2 regions of the Microbacterium sp. C-MGS6 genome follow, and region 2 is predicted to be linked to the other one. Evidence: riboswitches for the same ligand, from Rfam matches in the RefSeq annotation. Region 2 holds a riboswitch; the other holds the start of a gene.
The links. Region 2 has a riboswitch for thiamine pyrophosphate ahead of thiM (hydroxyethylthiazole kinase). Riboswitches for the same ligand answer to the same signal wherever they lie in the genome.
Positions count from the first base shown of each region.

Region 1: linked by a shared signal. The riboswitch ahead of AC3B5L_RS15635 (ECF transporter S component) and the one ahead of thiM (hydroxyethylthiazole kinase) in region 2 are both predicted to bind thiamine pyrophosphate.

Region 1 is NZ_CM176934.1:3,156,603-3,164,521, reverse strand. Features, by position in the region: gene AC3B5L_RS15650 (ABC transporter ATP-binding protein) at 1-595, shown strand, start outside; gene AC3B5L_RS15645 (ABC transporter ATP-binding protein) at 592-2,922, shown strand; gene AC3B5L_RS15640 (D-alanyl-D-alanine carboxypeptidase family protein) at 2,980-4,461, opposite strand; TPP riboswitch at 4,539-4,650, shown strand; gene AC3B5L_RS15635 (ECF transporter S component) at 4,641-5,282, shown strand; gene AC3B5L_RS15630 (ABC transporter ATP-binding protein) at 5,282-6,739, shown strand; gene AC3B5L_RS15625 (energy-coupling factor transporter transmembrane component T family protein) at 6,736-7,527, shown strand; gene gad (glutamate decarboxylase) at 7,628-7,919, shown strand, end outside.
Region 2 is NZ_CM176934.1:2,321,352-2,329,270, reverse strand. Features, by position in the region: gene pheT (phenylalanine--tRNA ligase subunit beta) at 1-1,366, shown strand, start outside; gene AC3B5L_RS11350 (ribonuclease FAU-1 family protein) at 1,426-2,145, shown strand; gene AC3B5L_RS11345 (NAD-dependent epimerase/dehydratase family protein) at 2,371-3,342, shown strand; TPP riboswitch at 3,350-3,443, shown strand; gene thiM (hydroxyethylthiazole kinase) at 3,435-4,283, shown strand; gene AC3B5L_RS11335 (bifunctional hydroxymethylpyrimidine kinase/phosphomethylpyrimidine kinase) at 4,280-6,427, shown strand; gene argC (N-acetyl-gamma-glutamyl-phosphate reductase) at 6,667-7,764, shown strand; gene argJ (bifunctional glutamate N-acetyltransferase/amino-acid acetyltransferase ArgJ) at 7,761-7,919, shown strand, end outside.

The DNA of each region.
Region 1 (7,919 bases), 840 kb from region 2:
CTCGCTCATCCCGCGCCTGTTCGACGTCTCCGGCGGCTCCGTGCACGTCGGCGGCACGGACGTGCGGAACGCCGACGTCGAAGCGCTGTGGGACAGCATCGGCCTCGTGCCGCAGCGGCCCTTCCTCTTCACCGGCACCGTGGCCTCCAACCTGCGCTACGGCCGCGAGGACGCGACGGACGAGGAGCTCTGGCACGCTCTCGAGATCGCTCAGGGTCGTGACTTCGTCGAGGAGATGCCGGACGGCCTGAACTCCCGCATCGCCCAGGGCGGAACGAACGTGTCCGGCGGTCAGCGACAGCGCCTCGCGATCGCGCGGGCCATCGTGCACCGGCCGCAGGTACTCGTGTTCGACGACTCCTTCTCCGCACTCGACCTCACGACGGACGCCCGTCTGCGGCAGGCATTGTGGCGGGAGCTTCCGCACGTGACGAAGATCGTGGTCGCGCAGCGCGTCTCCACGATCACCGACGCCGACCGCATCGTGGTGCTCGAGGGCGGCACGATGGTCGGAGTCGGCACCCACGAGGAGCTGCTGGAGACCAGCGAGACCTACCGGGAGATCGTCGAGTCGCAGCTGGGGGTGGACGCATGAGCGAGCAGGACCCTTCGACACGCTCAGGGACCCAGGGTGCGGGCCCTTCGACGGGCTCAGGGACCCAGGGGGCAGGGTCAGGGACCCGAGGCCGGCGCCGTCGCGGACGGGGCGCGGCCGCCGCGCCCACGGCCGAGCGGGAGCTCACCGCCGAGGAGCAGTACGAGGCGGAGCTCGCCGAGCAGGCTCGGCAGCACTCCGGCGACTGGGACAGCGTCGCACCGGGCAAGGCCGACAACTTCGGCAAGAGCTTCGCCCGGATGATCGGGCTGCTCAAGCCCTCTGCCGTCTGGTTCGTCTTCGTGTCGATCCTCGGAGCGATCGGGGTCGTGCTGACCGTCGCCGCGCCGAAGGTGCTCGCCGAGGCGACGAACATCGTCTACCGCGGCTTCATCTCCATCCAGCTCGGCCAGCCGAGCGGCGACTTCCCCGGATTCCCCGCGGGGACGCCGCAGGACGTGGTGGTCGACGCGCTGCGTGATGCCGGACAGACCGACTTCGCGAACCAGGTGGGAGCGCTGGGCGACTTCCGGGTCGGCGACGGCATCGACTTCGACGCCCTGCGCTGGGTCATCGCGGCAGTCCTCGCGATCTACGTCGTGGCCGCGTTCCTCAGCTGGCTGCAGGGGTACGTCATCAACGTCATCATGGTCCGCACCATGTGGCGCCTGCGTGAGGCCGTCGAGGCGAAGATCAACCGGCTGCCGCTGGCGTACTTCGACAAGGTGCAGCGCGGCGAGCTGATCTCCCGCGTGACGAACGACATCGACAACATCACGCAGACCATGCAGCAGTCGCTGTCTGGTGCCCTGACCGCCGTGCTGACGGTGGTCGGCGTGCTCGTGATGATGTTCTCGATCTCGTGGCAGCTCGCGCTCGTGGCACTCGTGGCGCTTCCGCTCATGGGAGTGATCTTCGGCGTCATCGGTCCGCGGTCGCAGAAGGCCTTCGGCACGCAGTGGCGCAAGGTCGGGCGGCTCAACGCCCGGGTCGAGGAGGCCTTCTCCGGGCATGCCCTGGTCAAGGTGTTCGGCCGCGAGCAGGACGCCCTGGACAAGTTCAAGGCCGAGAACGAGGAGCTGTTCCAGGCGAGCTTCAAGGCGCAGTTCCTCTCGGGCATCATCATGCCCGCGATGACCTTCGTCGGCAGCCTCACCTATGTCGGCATCGCGGTGCTCGGCGGCCTCATGGTCGCGAGCGGGCAGCTGCGCCTCGGCGACGTGCAGGCGTTCATCCAGTACTCGCAGCAGTTCACGCAGCCGCTGTCCGAGCTGGGCGGCATGGCTGCGGTCGTGCAGTCCGGCACGGCGTCGGCGGAGCGGGTGTTCGATCTGCTCGACTCCGACGAGCAGGAGGCCGATGCCCCCGACGCCCCCGCGCTCCGCGAGGGCGAGGGCGTGATCGAGTTCGAGAACGTCTCCTTCTCGTACTCGCCCGAGCGTCCCCTCATCACCGATCTGTCCTTCCGGGTGGAACCGGGGCAGACCGTCGCGATCGTCGGCCCCACGGGTGCGGGTAAGACGACGCTCGTGAACCTCATCATGCGGTTCTACGAGCTCAGCGGCGGCCGGATCATGCTCGACGGTCAGGACATCTCGACCATCACCCGGGACGAACTGCGCTCCCGCACCGGCATGGTGCTCCAGGACCCCTGGCTGTTCGCCGGGAGCATCCGCGAGAACATCCGCTACGGCCGTTCGACCGCGACGGACGAGGAGGTGCTGGCCGCGGCGAAGGCGACCTACGTCGACCGCTTCGTGCACGCGCTTCCGGACGGGTACGACACCGTGCTCGACGAGGACGCGTCGAACGTCTCGGCCGGTGAGCGCCAGCTCATCACGATCGCGCGGGCATTCGTGGCGCAGCCGTCGATCCTCATCCTGGACGAGGCCACCTCGGCGGTCGACACCCGCACCGAGCTGCTGCTGCAGAACGCGATGGCGGCGCTCCGGCACGGACGGACCTCGTTCGTCATCGCGCACCGTCTGTCGACCATCCGCGACGCCGATCTCATCCTCGTGATGGAGCACGGCGACATCGTGGAGAAGGGCACGCATGACGAGCTCATCGCGGCGCAGGGCGCGTACTGGCGGCTGTACCAGTCGCAGTTCGAGCAGGCGGCGACTGACCTCGATGCGGAAGCGGCTCTCACCGGCTCGTCTCCGGTGGTCGTGACCGGCGAGGCGGACGCGGAAGCCAGTGCCGAGGAGCAGGCGGCGGACGCCGTGGCGGGAGCAGCCGTCGGCGCCCAGGTTCCGGCGGCCGAGTCCGCAGCAGCGCAGGCGCTTCTCGACGACGGCGCGGACGGCTCCACGCCCCGCGCCTGACCCGCTTCACGCACGATGCCCCACTCCGGATCCGGAGTGGGGCATCGTCGTCAGGACTCAGTCGTCCCCGGAGATGCCGAAGAGCTCGAGCGGGTGGGTGAGCCGCCACCACGGGCTCGGACCGTCCAGGTCCTCGTCGAGGACGAGCGCGGTCTCCGTGCTGTCGACAGGGCCGGTCGTGGTCAGGGTGCCGACCGTCCCGTCCGCCTCCCGTTCCTCCCCGAGGTCGAACACCGTCGATGCGGTCGCGCTCGCCCCGTTCCACAGCACGACGTCGGCGTCCTCGCCCGCGACCACGTCGACGCGCTCACCCCAGGCGGTGACCACGCGCCCGACCACCGTGCCCGCCGGGACGGCCGGGCCCTGGGCCTGCAACGCCGCCTCCGTCTGGGCGAACAGCGCACGGGTGAGGGCGAGACGCGCCTCGTCGTCCTCCTGGTTCAGCGCCGCGGCGTAGAGCCGGACCGTCGAGTCGCCGACGGCGACGTCCTTGGCGGTCAGCAGATTCCACCCGACGAGGGTGCCCGTCTTGATGCCGACGACACCCGGATCGGCGAGCATCCCGTTCGTGTTCTCGACCTTGCCTGCCCCGGGCAGGTCGACAGACCGGGTTCCCACGATCTCGGCGAACACCGGGTTGCGCATGGCCATCTCGCCCAGGGCCACGAGGGCCTCGGGGGTGGCGACGTTGCGTTCATCGAATCCCGACGGCGTCACCACCGTGATGCCGGAGAGCCCGCGTTCGCCGAGCCAGACCTCGGCCGCGGCCGCGAACTCCCCGTCGGACCCCCAGATCTCCGACGCCAGCCGGTCGATGTAGTTGTTGGCCGAGCCGAGCAGGGTGCCCTGGAGAAGCTGGTACTCGGTCAGCACTCCACCCACGGGGACATCGAGTGCGGACTGATTGGCGATCCGGTAGTCCCAGTAGCGGATGCTGTCGGCGTACGAGAAGGCGAACTCCGGACCCTGCTCCCCGGGGGCCAGCGGCAGACGATCCAGCACCATGAGGCTGCTGACGACCTTCGTGATGCTCGCGATGCTCACCGGAGCGGTGGTGGACGCCGCGGTCGTCATCCCGGCGATCCCGACAGCGCCGTCGCCGACCGCGGGCCAGGCGAGCGCGGCGGTGGGGGCGGCGACCGGGGTGAACTCGACGGCCTGGACGGTCGGGGCGACCTCGTGCAGCGGCCAGAGCAGCGTGGTGCCGGCGTAGGAGGCGACGAGGCCGACGAGCACACCGAGCGGGACGAGCAGTCCGGGGCCGGCGATCGCGGGTCGCAGTTTCGCGTCGCGCAGCAATCCCGTCTCGTCCTCCGTGCCGGCCGAGGCGTCGAACTCGGGCGTCGACGACTCCGCGGCGACGAGCGACGGGTCCACCCAGGTCAGCGCGGTCGCCGGAGCCGACGCATCGGCCCACGACACCGCTTCCGTGACCGGAGGGTCGAGCGCGGGCTCGGCGGACACGGGTGCGGAGTCTTCGGGCCGCGCGTCGACGTCGACGCCGCCGGACGCCTCTTCAGGGGGATCGGAAGCGGTCACTCGCTTACGGTACCGAATACCGCCCGGAATCCGCCGTGCGCGGCTCGGGACGCGCGGGCGGAACGGGGTAGGATCGACAGCACAACCACGGGAGTCCGGCGAGCCGGGCTGAGAGGGAGCGAATCGCGCTTCGACCGTCGAACCTGATCTGGGTCATGCCAGCGCAGGGAGGAGTTCACATGAGTACGTCCACGTCCGCATCCGCGTCTGCGAAGAGCACGGCCGTTCCGGCGCGCGGCTATCTGCGCTGGCGCGTCGTCGACATCGTCGTCGCCAGCGTCCTCGGCGTCGCCGCCGGTCTGATCTTCCTGGCCTGGAACGTCGGATACCTGGGGCCGAAGGCCCTGCTCGAGCCGTTGCTTCCCGGCCTCCAAGGGCTCCTCGACGGCCCGTGGCTCTTCGCGGGCGTGCTCGGCGGGCTCATCATCCGCAAGGCGGGCGCCGCGATCTACGTCGAGCTGCTGGCCGCCGTCGTCTCGGCGCTCATCGGCAACCAGTGGGGCGGCTTCCTCACGCTCGAGGCAGGCCTCGTGCAGGGACTCGGTGCCGAGCTGATCTTCCTGCTGTTCTTCTACCGCCGCTGGTCGCTGCCCGTCGCGATCCTCGCCGGTGCCGGCGCTGCGCTCGCGGGCGGCATCAACAACCTCGTCCTCTGGTACGCCGGCTCCGGTCCCGCCTTCACCGCGATCTATCTCGTGAGCACCGTGATCTCCGGGGCGGTCATCGCCGGTGCGCTGTCCTGGGTGCTCGCGCGCGGCATCGCGGCGACGGGGGCTCTCGACCGTTTCGGCTCCGGGCGCGAGGCGCGCGTGCGCGTCTGATGTCGTCCGAGCAGGTCGCTCCCGCCGGCGTCGAGGCCCGGGGGTGGGGGTGGCGACACGCGAGTCGCCTCGCCTGGGCGCTGCGCGATGTCTCGTTCCGCGTCGAGCCCGGCGAGCGGGTTCTCGTGCTCGGGGCCTCTGGCGCGGGCAAATCCACACTGCTGCACGGCCTCGCCGGTGTGCTCGGCGGCGAGGAGGAGGGGGAGAGCGAGGGGGAGCTGCTCATCGACGGCGGCCCCGCCGTGGCCACCCGCGGTCGGGCCGGGCTCGTCCTCCAGGATCCCGACTCGCAGGTGATCCTCGCCCGCGCCGGCGACGATGTGGCCTTCGGCTGTGAGAACCTCGGGGTGCCGCGGGCGGAGATCTGGCCTCGTGTCGAGGCGGCCATGGCGGCCGTCGGCCTCGACGTGCCGCTCGACCATCCGACCGCGGCGCTCTCGGGCGGCCAGAAGCAGCGCCTCGCCCTGGCCGGCATGCTCGCGATGCGCCCCGGACTCGTGCTGCTGGACGAGCCGACGGCGAATCTCGATCCCGAGGGCGTGCGCGAGGTGAGGGATGCGGTGGAGCGGATGCTCGCCGCGCGTCCCGCCACCCTCGTGGTCGTGGAGCATCGCCTCGAGGTGTGGCTGCCCCTCCTCACGCGGGTCATCGTGCTCGGCGCCGGCGGGGTCGTCGCGGACGGCACTCCCGCGGAGGTGCTCGGCACGGAGGGGGAGCGCCTGGCGGCGGACGGCGTGTGGGTACCCGGCCGCCCGCCGGCCGAGCCCCCCGCACCACGCGCGGCGCCCGGGGACGTGCTGCTCTCGGCGCACGGGCTGGCTGTCGCACGGGTGAAGGGGCGTCCGGTGGCGCACGACATCGACCTGGACGTGCGTGCCGGCGAGGCCCTCGCGATCACCGGGCCGAACGGCGCGGGCAAGTCCACGCTGGCCCTGACCCTCGCGGGGCTCCTCCCTCCCGCAGGGGGAGCCGTGATCGCGGCGCCGTCACTCGCGCAGGGGGCCAATCCGTCTCCGATCCGGTGGGCGTCTCGCGAGCTCCTCACACGGATCGGGATGGTGTTCCAGGAACCGGAGCACCAGCTCCTCGCCCAGACCGTGCGCGACGAGCTCGCGGTCGGTCCCCGCGCCCTGGGCGTCCCCGATGACGAGGTGTCTGCCCGCGTCGACGAGCTGCTCACCCGCCTGCGGCTCGCGCACCTGGGTGCGGCGAATCCGTACACGCTCTCGGGCGGGGAGAAGCGCCGCCTGACGGTCGCGGCCGCGATCGCCACGAGACCCCGGGTGCTGATCCTCGACGAGCCGACCTTCGGCCAGGACGCCCGGACCTGGGCCGAGCTCGTGGCGATGCTCGCCACCCTCCGGGACGAGGGATCGGCGATCGTCACCATCACCCACGATCTCGATGTGGCGCGCGCTCTGCACGCCACCCGGTTCGTCCTGGGGGCACCGGCATGACGGCGCTCGCCCCCGCCCCCACCCGCACCGGCGTCGTCGCCCGCATCAATCCGGTCGCCAAGCTGGGCGTGAGCGCGCTCATCGCCGTGCCTCTGGTCCTCACGCTCGACCCGGTGTCGGCGGCCGTCGCCCTGGCACTCGAAGCGGTGCTGTTCCTCTTCGCGGGCATCGGCTGGCGGGAGTTCTGGGTGCGCACGTGGCCGGTCTGGCTCGCGGCGCCGCTGACCGGTCTCACCATCGCCCTCTACGGCGAGACGAGCGGCACCGTCTACGTCGACTGGTTCGTGCTGCGCATCAGCGAGGGGTCGCTCGCGCTCGCCGTCGCCACGATGCTGCGCGTGCTCGCGATCGCCCTGCCCTCCGTGGTCCTGTTCATCACGGTCGATCCCACGGATCTCGCCGACGGCCTCGGGCAGATCCTGCGGCTTCCGGCCCGATTCGTCCTCGGCGCGCTCGCCGGCCTGCGCATGGTGGGACTGTTCCTCGACGACTGGCGTGCTCTCGAACTCGCCCGTCGCGCGCGCGGCGTGGCCGACCGCGGGCGCATCCGGCGCTTCCTCGGCATGGCCTTCGCCCTGCTCGTGCTGTCGATCCGCCGGGGCGCGAAGCTCGCGACAGCGATGGAGGCGCGGGGCTTCGGCGCCCCCGGCCGTCGCACCTGGGCGCGGGAGTCGCGCTTCGGCGCGCCCGAGTGGATCCTGCTCGCCGTCGGGGCGGCGATCTCCGCGACGGCGATCGCCGCCGCGGTCGCGACCGGAGCCTGGAACTTCATCCTCGGGCCGTCCTGACCCTCACCCCTTTCGGACGAGGGTCCCTGGAGGTCGGTCAGAGGCGGGGCTAGCGTCCGCAGGAGACAGTGCCATCGACACCGACCGAAAGGGACGTCCCATGAGCATCTCCTCCGCCGACGACCAGCCGCTCTTCACGCGGCCGGGCGAGGCCACCGTCGCACCACGACACGTCATCCCCGACACCGAGTCGCTCCCCGCGACGGCGAAGCAGATCGTCGAAGACGAGACGATCCTCGACGGCAACGCACGCCTCAACCTCGCGACCTTCGTCAGCACCTGGATGGACGACGAGGCGAAGCAGGTCTACATGGCCTCCTTCGACAAGAACATGATCGACAAGGACGAGTATCCGCAGACCGCCGCCATCGAGGACAACTGCTGGCACATGC
Region 2 (7,919 bases):
CATGGTCGAGCTCGCCGGCGGCACGCTCACGGAGGAGGGTGGAGCGCTCTTCGCCGAGGTGTTCGTCGCCGAGATCGAGCTCCCGCGCGGCTTCGTGCAGGGGCTGATCGGCGTCGACTACACCGACGACGAGATCACCGGCGCGCTGACGACGATCGGGGCCGAGGTCAGCCCTTCGACAGGCTCAGGGACCCAGGCCGAAGGCGCAGGGACCCAGGGTGACTCCGGGTGGACGGTCATCCCGCCGACCTGGCGCCCCGACCTCACCGACAAGTGGACACTCGCCGAGGAGGTCGCCCGCATCCACGGGCTCGACCGCATCCCCTCCGTGCTGCCGACGCCGCCGTCCGGCCGCGGTCTCACGGCACATCAGCAGGGGCGTCGCCGCGTGGTGAACGCTCTCGCCGCCGCAGGATTCGTCGAGACCCCGGCGTTCCCGTTCACGACCGAGGCGCAGAACGATCTGCACGGCTCCGCGTCCGGTGAGCACCTGCCCAGCATCCGCCTCGCGAACCCGCTCGACGGGCAGGTGCCGTTCCTGCGGCGCTCGCTCATCCCCGGTCTGCTGCAGACCGCGCACCGCAACATCTCGCGCGGGCTCACCGACCTCGCGCTGTTCGAGACGGGCGCCGTGTTCGTCCCGGAGCCGGGCGTGGAGTACGGCACCGCCGAGGTCCCGCCGCTCGGCGTCCGGCCGTCGGATGAGGTACTCGCCGCGCTCGACGCCTCCATCCCGCCGCAGGAGCGCCACGTCGCGGTGCTGCTGACCGGCAACGTGTCGCCGCGCCAGCCGGGTCGTGCCGCCGAGGCCGCCGGGCTCGTCGAGGCGCTCGACGCGGTCCGCGTGATCGGGGCCGCGGCGGGCATCGAGATCGACGTCGTGCAGACGCAGCGCGCCGCGCTCCACCCCGGACGCACCGGTGCGCTCGTCGCCGCCGGCGAGGAGGTCGGCTACGTCGGCGAGCTGCATCCCGCCGTCGCCGAGGAGGCTGACCTGCCGGGTCGCGCCACCGTGCTGGAGCTGGACCTCGACCGGCTGCTCACGCTCGCCGGCGGACGCATCGTGGCGGCATCGCTCTCCACGTTCCCGGCCGCGACGCAGGACGTCTCGCTCACGCTCCCGGCCGAGGTGCCGGCGGGCGAGGTCCGCGCGGCTCTCGCGGAGGGCGCGGGTGCACTGCTGGAGTCCGTCCGGCTCGTGGACGACTACCGCGGCGAGGGCGTGCCCGAGGGATCGAAGTCGCTGACGTTCGCCCTGCGCTTCCGCGCCGACGACCGCACGCTGACCGCCGCGGAGGCCTCCGCGGCGAAGATGGCGGGCGTCGCCGTGGCCGCGGAGCGCTTCGGCGCCGCCCTCCGCGACTGATCGGGAGAGCGCACGGCCCTTTTCCGGGGAGCCGTGCGCTCTCGCGATAGCGTGGCCGGATGACGAGCCTCCTCCTGCAGCCCACGCCACCCTCGGTCCCCGCCGGAGCGCGATCGCTCGGGGAGGGGCCGTTCCTCTCGCCGGGTGCGCAGCTCGACTGGCACTACCGCAAGCCGGGGTGGACCACGGGCGAGGCAGCGACCGTCACCCCCATGCGCGTCGTCCGTGACGATGAGCGCGGTCTCGTCGCGTGGCTTGCCGCCGGGACGCAGCAGGAAGGCCAGGGCACGCGGGACGGGGAGCGCATCCGGACCGTCCCGCTCGATCGGCGGTGGCGGGAGCCCCGGCGCCGGATCGTCGAGGAGTGGTGGGGCAACGGCATCCTGCGCATCGCGCCCGCGGGGGTGCCGTGGTCGGTCTGGCTGTTCTGGAGCGCGGCCACCGGGACGACGTGGGACTTCGCCGGCTGGTACGTCAACCTCGAGAACGCGCACCTGCGCACCGACAGTGCCACCTACACCTCCGATCACGTCCTCGACGTCGAGATCGCACAGGACGGGCGCGTGGCGATGAAGGACGAGGACGAGCTGGTCGCCGCCGTCGACCAGGGGCGGCTGACCGCCGCGCAGGCGGCGCAGATCGAGCGGCACGCGGTCGCGGCCATCGCGTCTTTCCATGCCGGCGACTGGCCGTTCGATCGGGAGTGGATCGACTGGCGACCGGACCCGTCCTGGAGCATCCCGGTGTTGGACGGCCTCGACGAGATCGTCGTCCCCTAACCGCTTCGGGGCCGCCCTCCGCGACGGCGCCGAGGCCGCGCGGGATCAGGCGCTCGCGCGGCATCAGGCGACAGCAGTGCCGGTGGCCTGTGCTTGCGCAGTGGCCTGTGCTCGCGTGGTGGGCTGCGCTCGCGTGACGCCTGTACTCGCGTGACGGCCTGTCCTGCCGCTCCGCTCTGAGCGGAGGCCCTTCCCCCGAGTCGTCGATCCTGATGACATGGGCACATGACGGATGTTCTGATCCTCGGGGGAACCGGATGGCTGTCGGGGCGCATCGCCGCGCATGCGCTCGGGGCGGGGGCGACCGTGACCTGCCTGGCCCGCGGCGGACGCCCGGCGCCGCCGGGAGCGACCCTCGTTCTCGCGGACCGCGATGAGGAGGCCGCCTACGACGTCGTGTCGCGCACGGACTGGGACCACGTCGTCGACGTCTCCTCCCGCGCCGATCATGTCTCCGGGGCGGTCCGTGCGCTCGGCGACCGTGCCGCTCGGTGGACGTACATCTCGTCGATGTCGGTGTACCGCGACGACGAGACGGTCGGGACCGACGAGTCGGCATCGCGGCACCCGGCGGCGCAGGCCGGTGAGGACGACGACTACGCGCGACAGAAGGTCGCGGCGGAGGATGCCGTGCAGGAGGGCGTCGGCGATCGCGCACTCCTCGTCCGGCCCGGCCTCATCGTCGGCGACGGCGACCCGAGCGATCGCTTCGGCTACTGGGCGGCGGCGTTCCTCCGGGCCCTGGATGAGCCGGTGCTGCTTCCACCGCTCGAAGGGCGCACGACGCAGGTCATCGACGTCGAGGACGTCGCCGCGTTCGTCGTGTCCGCCACCGTCACCGGTGCCGTGAACGCGATCGGCGACGTGCGCGACCTGGAGGACGTGCTCCGGACGGTGCGCGCGGCCACGGGGCACGCCGGGTCGGTCGTCGTCGGCACGGAGGAGCGCCTCGTCGCCGAAGGCGTCGCGTACTGGGCGGGGCCGCGCTCGCTGCCGCTGTGGCTGCCGCCCGACATGCGCGGATTCATGACCCGCTCGAATGCGCGGTACCGGCGCAGCGGGGGCCCGCTCCGCCCCCTCGACGAGACGGCGGAGCATGTCGTAGCGGACGAGCGCGAACGGGGCGTGGACCGGGAGCGCCGCGCCGGACTCACGCGGACGGAGGAGCGGGCGCTGCTCGACGCCCTCGCTCGCTAGACTGCGAGGCAGTGACACGGGGTGCCGCATCCGCGGCTGAGATCACACCCGTCGAACCTGATCTAGTTCGTACTAGCGAAGGGATGTCGCCGATGAGCGATCCTGTGCGTCCGCAATCCGTCCTCGACCTCGCCGTCACGGCGGGAAGGCTGCGGGAGGAGGTCCGGGCCACGCCGCCGTTGACGCACTGCATCACGAACGCCGTCGTGACGGGGTTCACCGCCAACGTGCTGCTGGCGCTCGGGGCGTCACCGGCCATGGTCGACATCGTCGGCGAGGCCGAGCCGTTCGCCGCTGCCGCGTCGGGGCTTCTCATCAACCTCGGGACGCCGACCCCGGAGCAGCGGGAGGCGAGCAGGGAGGCCGTGGTGGGAGCGCTCGCCGCCGGCACGCCGTGGGTGCTCGATCCCGTTGCGATCGGCGCCCTCCCGGTGCGGACGGCGCTCGCGCACGAGCTCGCCGCGCTGCGCCCCACCGCCATCCGCGGCAACGCGTCGGAGATCCTCGCGCTGGCCGGACACAGCAGTGGCGGCCGCGGTGTCGACGCGACGGACGGGACCGAGGCGGCGGCTGCGGCGGCCCGCGAGCTCGCCCACCGGTACGGTTCCGTGGTCGCCGTCTCGGGCCCGGTCGACCTCCTCACCGACGGGGAGCGGGTGATCCGCATCGCCAACGGGCATGACCTCCTCACACGGGTGACCGGCGGCGGGTGTGCCCTGGGCGCGGTGATGGCGGCGTTCCTCGGGGTGGCCCGTGGCTCCGCGACAGATGCGCTGACGGCGGTGGCCGCGGCGACCCTCGTCTACACGGTCGCAGCCGAGCAGGCGGCGGAGATCTCCCGCGGACCGGGCAGCTTCGCCGTCGCACTGCTCGACGCCCTGTCCGCCGTGACCCCGGCGGATCTCCGCGCCCGCGCCCGCGTCGAGGAGGAGGCCCGATGACCGTCGACCTGTCCCTGTACCTCGTCACCGATCGGTCGCTGTGCGGCGCTCGCGGGGTGGTCGCGACCGTCCGCGAAGCGGTGGCCGGCGGTGTCCGCATCGTGCAGCTGCGCGACAAGAAGGCGACGGACGAGGAGACCGTCGAGCAGCTCCTCGCCCTGTCCGCGGCCATCGACGGTCGCGCGCTGCTCGTCGTGAACGATCGCCTCGATGCGGCCGTCGAGGCCCGTCGTCGCGGTGCCAGGGTGGACGGGGTGCACCTCGGCCAGGCGGATGCCTCGGTGCTCCGCGCGCGCGAGCTTCTCGGCCCGGAGGCGTTGATCGGGCTCACGGCGAACACCTCCGCGCACCTCGACGAGGTCGCCGCCCTGCCGCCGGGCACGGTGGACTACCTCGGGGTCGGCGTCATCCGCCCCACGCGCACGAAGCCCGACCATCCGGTGCCGCTCGGCGTCGACGGCTTCGCCGCATTCGTCGCGCGCAGTCCGCTGCCGTGCGTCGCGATCGGTGGGGTGGACCTGGAGGACGCGGCGGCGTTGCGTGAGGCCGGCGCGTCCGGGATCGCGGTGGTCTCGGCGCTGTGCGCGGCAGAGGACCCCCGGGCCGCCGCCGCGGCCTTCCGGCGACACTGGTTCGCACGGGCGGTGCCGCACGTGCTCAGCATCGCCGGCAGCGATCCGTCCGGAGGTGCGGGCATCCAGGCCGATCTCAAGGCGATCGCCGCGAACGGGGGCTACGGCATGGCAGCCCTCACAGCCCTGACCGCGCAGAACACGCAGGGCGTCCGCGCCGTGCATGTCCCTCCCGCGGAGTTCCTGCGGGCGCAGCTCGACGCTGTCGCCGACGACATCCGCATCGACGCCGTGAAGATCGGCATGCTCGCGGACGGGGAGGTGATCCGCACGGTCGCCGCCTGGCTCCGGACGACGCAGCCCCCGATCGTCGTGCTGGACCCCGTCATGATCGCCACCTCGGGAGACCGACTGCTCGATCCCGACGCAGAGCGCGAGCTGCGGGGCCTGCTCTCCCTGGCGACCGTGGTCACCCCGAACCTCGCCGAACTCGCCGTCCTCGCGGGGCGCGAGGTGGCGGGCTGGGCGGACGCGCTCGCCGCGGCGCAGGAGCTGTCGGCCGATACGGGGACCGCGGTGCTGGTGAAGGGCGGGCATCTGCCCGGGGACGAGGCACCGGACGCCCTGATCGACACGGCAGCCGGTACGCACGTGGAGTTCCCCGGGGCGCGCATCATGACGGAGAACACCCACGGCACCGGCTGCTCGCTGTCCGCGGCTCTGGCCACACGACTGGCGCGGGGCGACGATCCCGCGACCGCGGTCCGCGCCGCGCGCGCCTGGTTGCGGGAGTCCCTCCGCGCGGCGGACGACCTGGAGATCGGGCGAGGACACGGCCCGATCCATCCCTTCGCGGGACTCTGGGCACGCGGCGGGGTCGAGACCCGGTCGACGCCGGAGGAGGTGGCCGTGGCCTGGTGGGATGAGACTGCCGCGATCCGCCGCGACATCGATGCGCTGCCCTTTGTGCGTGCGCTCGCCGACGGGACGCTCGACCGCGATGCCTTCGTCTTCTACCTCGCGCAGGACGCCCTGTACCTTCGCGAGTACGCCAGGGTGCTCGCGGAGGCGTCGCGCCTCGCCCCGACCCCCGACGAGCAGGCGTTCTGGGCCGAGGCCGCGCACGGTGCGATCCGCGGAGAGCTGGAGCTGCACGCGTCGTGGCTGACACCGGAGACCGGGGTGAGCGGCGCCACCTTCGCCACCGAGCCGGCCCCGGCGACGATCGCCTACCTCGACCATCTGCGCGCGGTCGCGTTCGGCGGCGACTACGCCGCGCTGATCGCGGCAGTGCTGCCGTGCTTCTGGCTCTACACCGACCTGGGGGAGCGACTCCATGCCGGGGCGTTCGGCGCGGCGCCCCGCGACCCCGGGCATCCCTACGCGTCGTGGCTCGCGACCTACGCGGATCCGGCCTTCGCGGAGGCCACGCGGCAGGCCGTCGCGCATGTCGCCGCTGCGGCCGCGAGGACCGACGACATCGGCCGGGAACGGATGCGGCGCGCCTTCCTCACCTCGAGCGCACACGAACGCGCCTTCTTCGCCGCACCGGTCGCGCGCGCTGTCGTGTGACGCCCGGGATTTGCGGTGCCGGACGCGCCCGCGCTATCGTCGCCGCATGCCTTCGGTCGCCACCGCTCCTTCGACGCTCGTCCCGAGCGTCATCGCCGTGCGCCGACGTCGCGGCCGCCGATTCTAGGCGACCCCGCCCTTCTGCCTGCGTCCGCGCGGCGGTCGAGTGCCGGTGTCGCCGCCTCCGGCCCCGCCCCCGGTCCCGAGATCGTCGAGGACCCGACCGTTAAGGTAGAAGCATGACGTATTCCGTCGCCGTCTCCGGCGCCTCCGGCTACGCAGGCGGCGAGATCCTGCGCCTCCTGGCCGCACACCCCGACGTCGAGATCCGCACCGTCACGGCGCACTCGAACGCCGGACAGCCCCTCGTCGCCCATCAGCCGCACCTCCGCTCGCTCGCCCACCTCACGCTGCAGGACACCACGCCGGAGATCCTCGCCGGACACGACATCGTGTTCCTCGCCCTCCCGCACGGCCAGTCCGGACAGTACACGGACGCCCTCGGCGACACCCCGCTCGTGATCGACGCGGGGGCCGACCACCGGCTCACCTCCTCGACGGAGTGGGACGCCTTCTACGGCGGGGCGTTCCACGAGCCCTGGACGTACGGCGTGCCCGAGCTCGTCGTCGGAGGGGGCAAGCAGCGCGAGGCGCTCCGCGGCGCGACCCGGATCGCCGCACCCGGCTGCAACGCCTCCACGGTGAGCCTCAGCCTCGCCCCCGGTGTCGCGGCCGGCGTGATCGACCCGGGCGACATCGTCTCCGTCCTGGCCGTCGGCCCGTCCGGGGCGGGCAAGAGCCTGAAGACGAACCTCCTCGCCTCCGAGATCCTCGGCTCCGCGAACCCGTATGCGGTGGGCGGCACGCACCGCCACATCCCGGAGATCCGACAGGCGCTCGCCGCCGCCCGCCCTTCGACAGGCTCAGGCCCCTCGACAGGCTCAGGCCCTTCGACAGGCTCAGGGACCCAGGACATCCGGATCTCCTTCACCCCGGTCCTCGTGCCGATGTCGCGCGGCATCCTCGCCACCTCCACGGCGCCGATCGTCGACGGCGTGAGCGACGCCGAGATCCGCCAGGCGTGGGAGAGCGCCTACGGCGACGAGACCTTCGTGCAGCTGCTCCCGGAGGGCAGCTTCCCGCGCACCGCCGACGTGCTCGGGGCGAACACGGCCCTCCTCGGTCTCGCGATCGACCGCGCCGCGAACCGCGTGACGGTGGTCACCGCCGTCGACAACCTCGTCAAGGGCACCGCCGGAGCTGCCGTCCAGTCCATGAACATCGCGCTGGGGCTTCCCGAGACCCGCGCCCTCTCAGTGAACGGAGTCGCCCCGTGAGCGTCACCGCCCCCGCAGGATTCGAGGCGGCCGGAGTCGCCGCCGGACTCAAGTCCACCGGCAAGCCCGATGTCGCCGTCGTCGTCAACCGCGGCCCCCGGAAGGTCGGGGCCGCCGTCTTCACGAGCAACCGCGCCAAGGCCAACCCCATCATC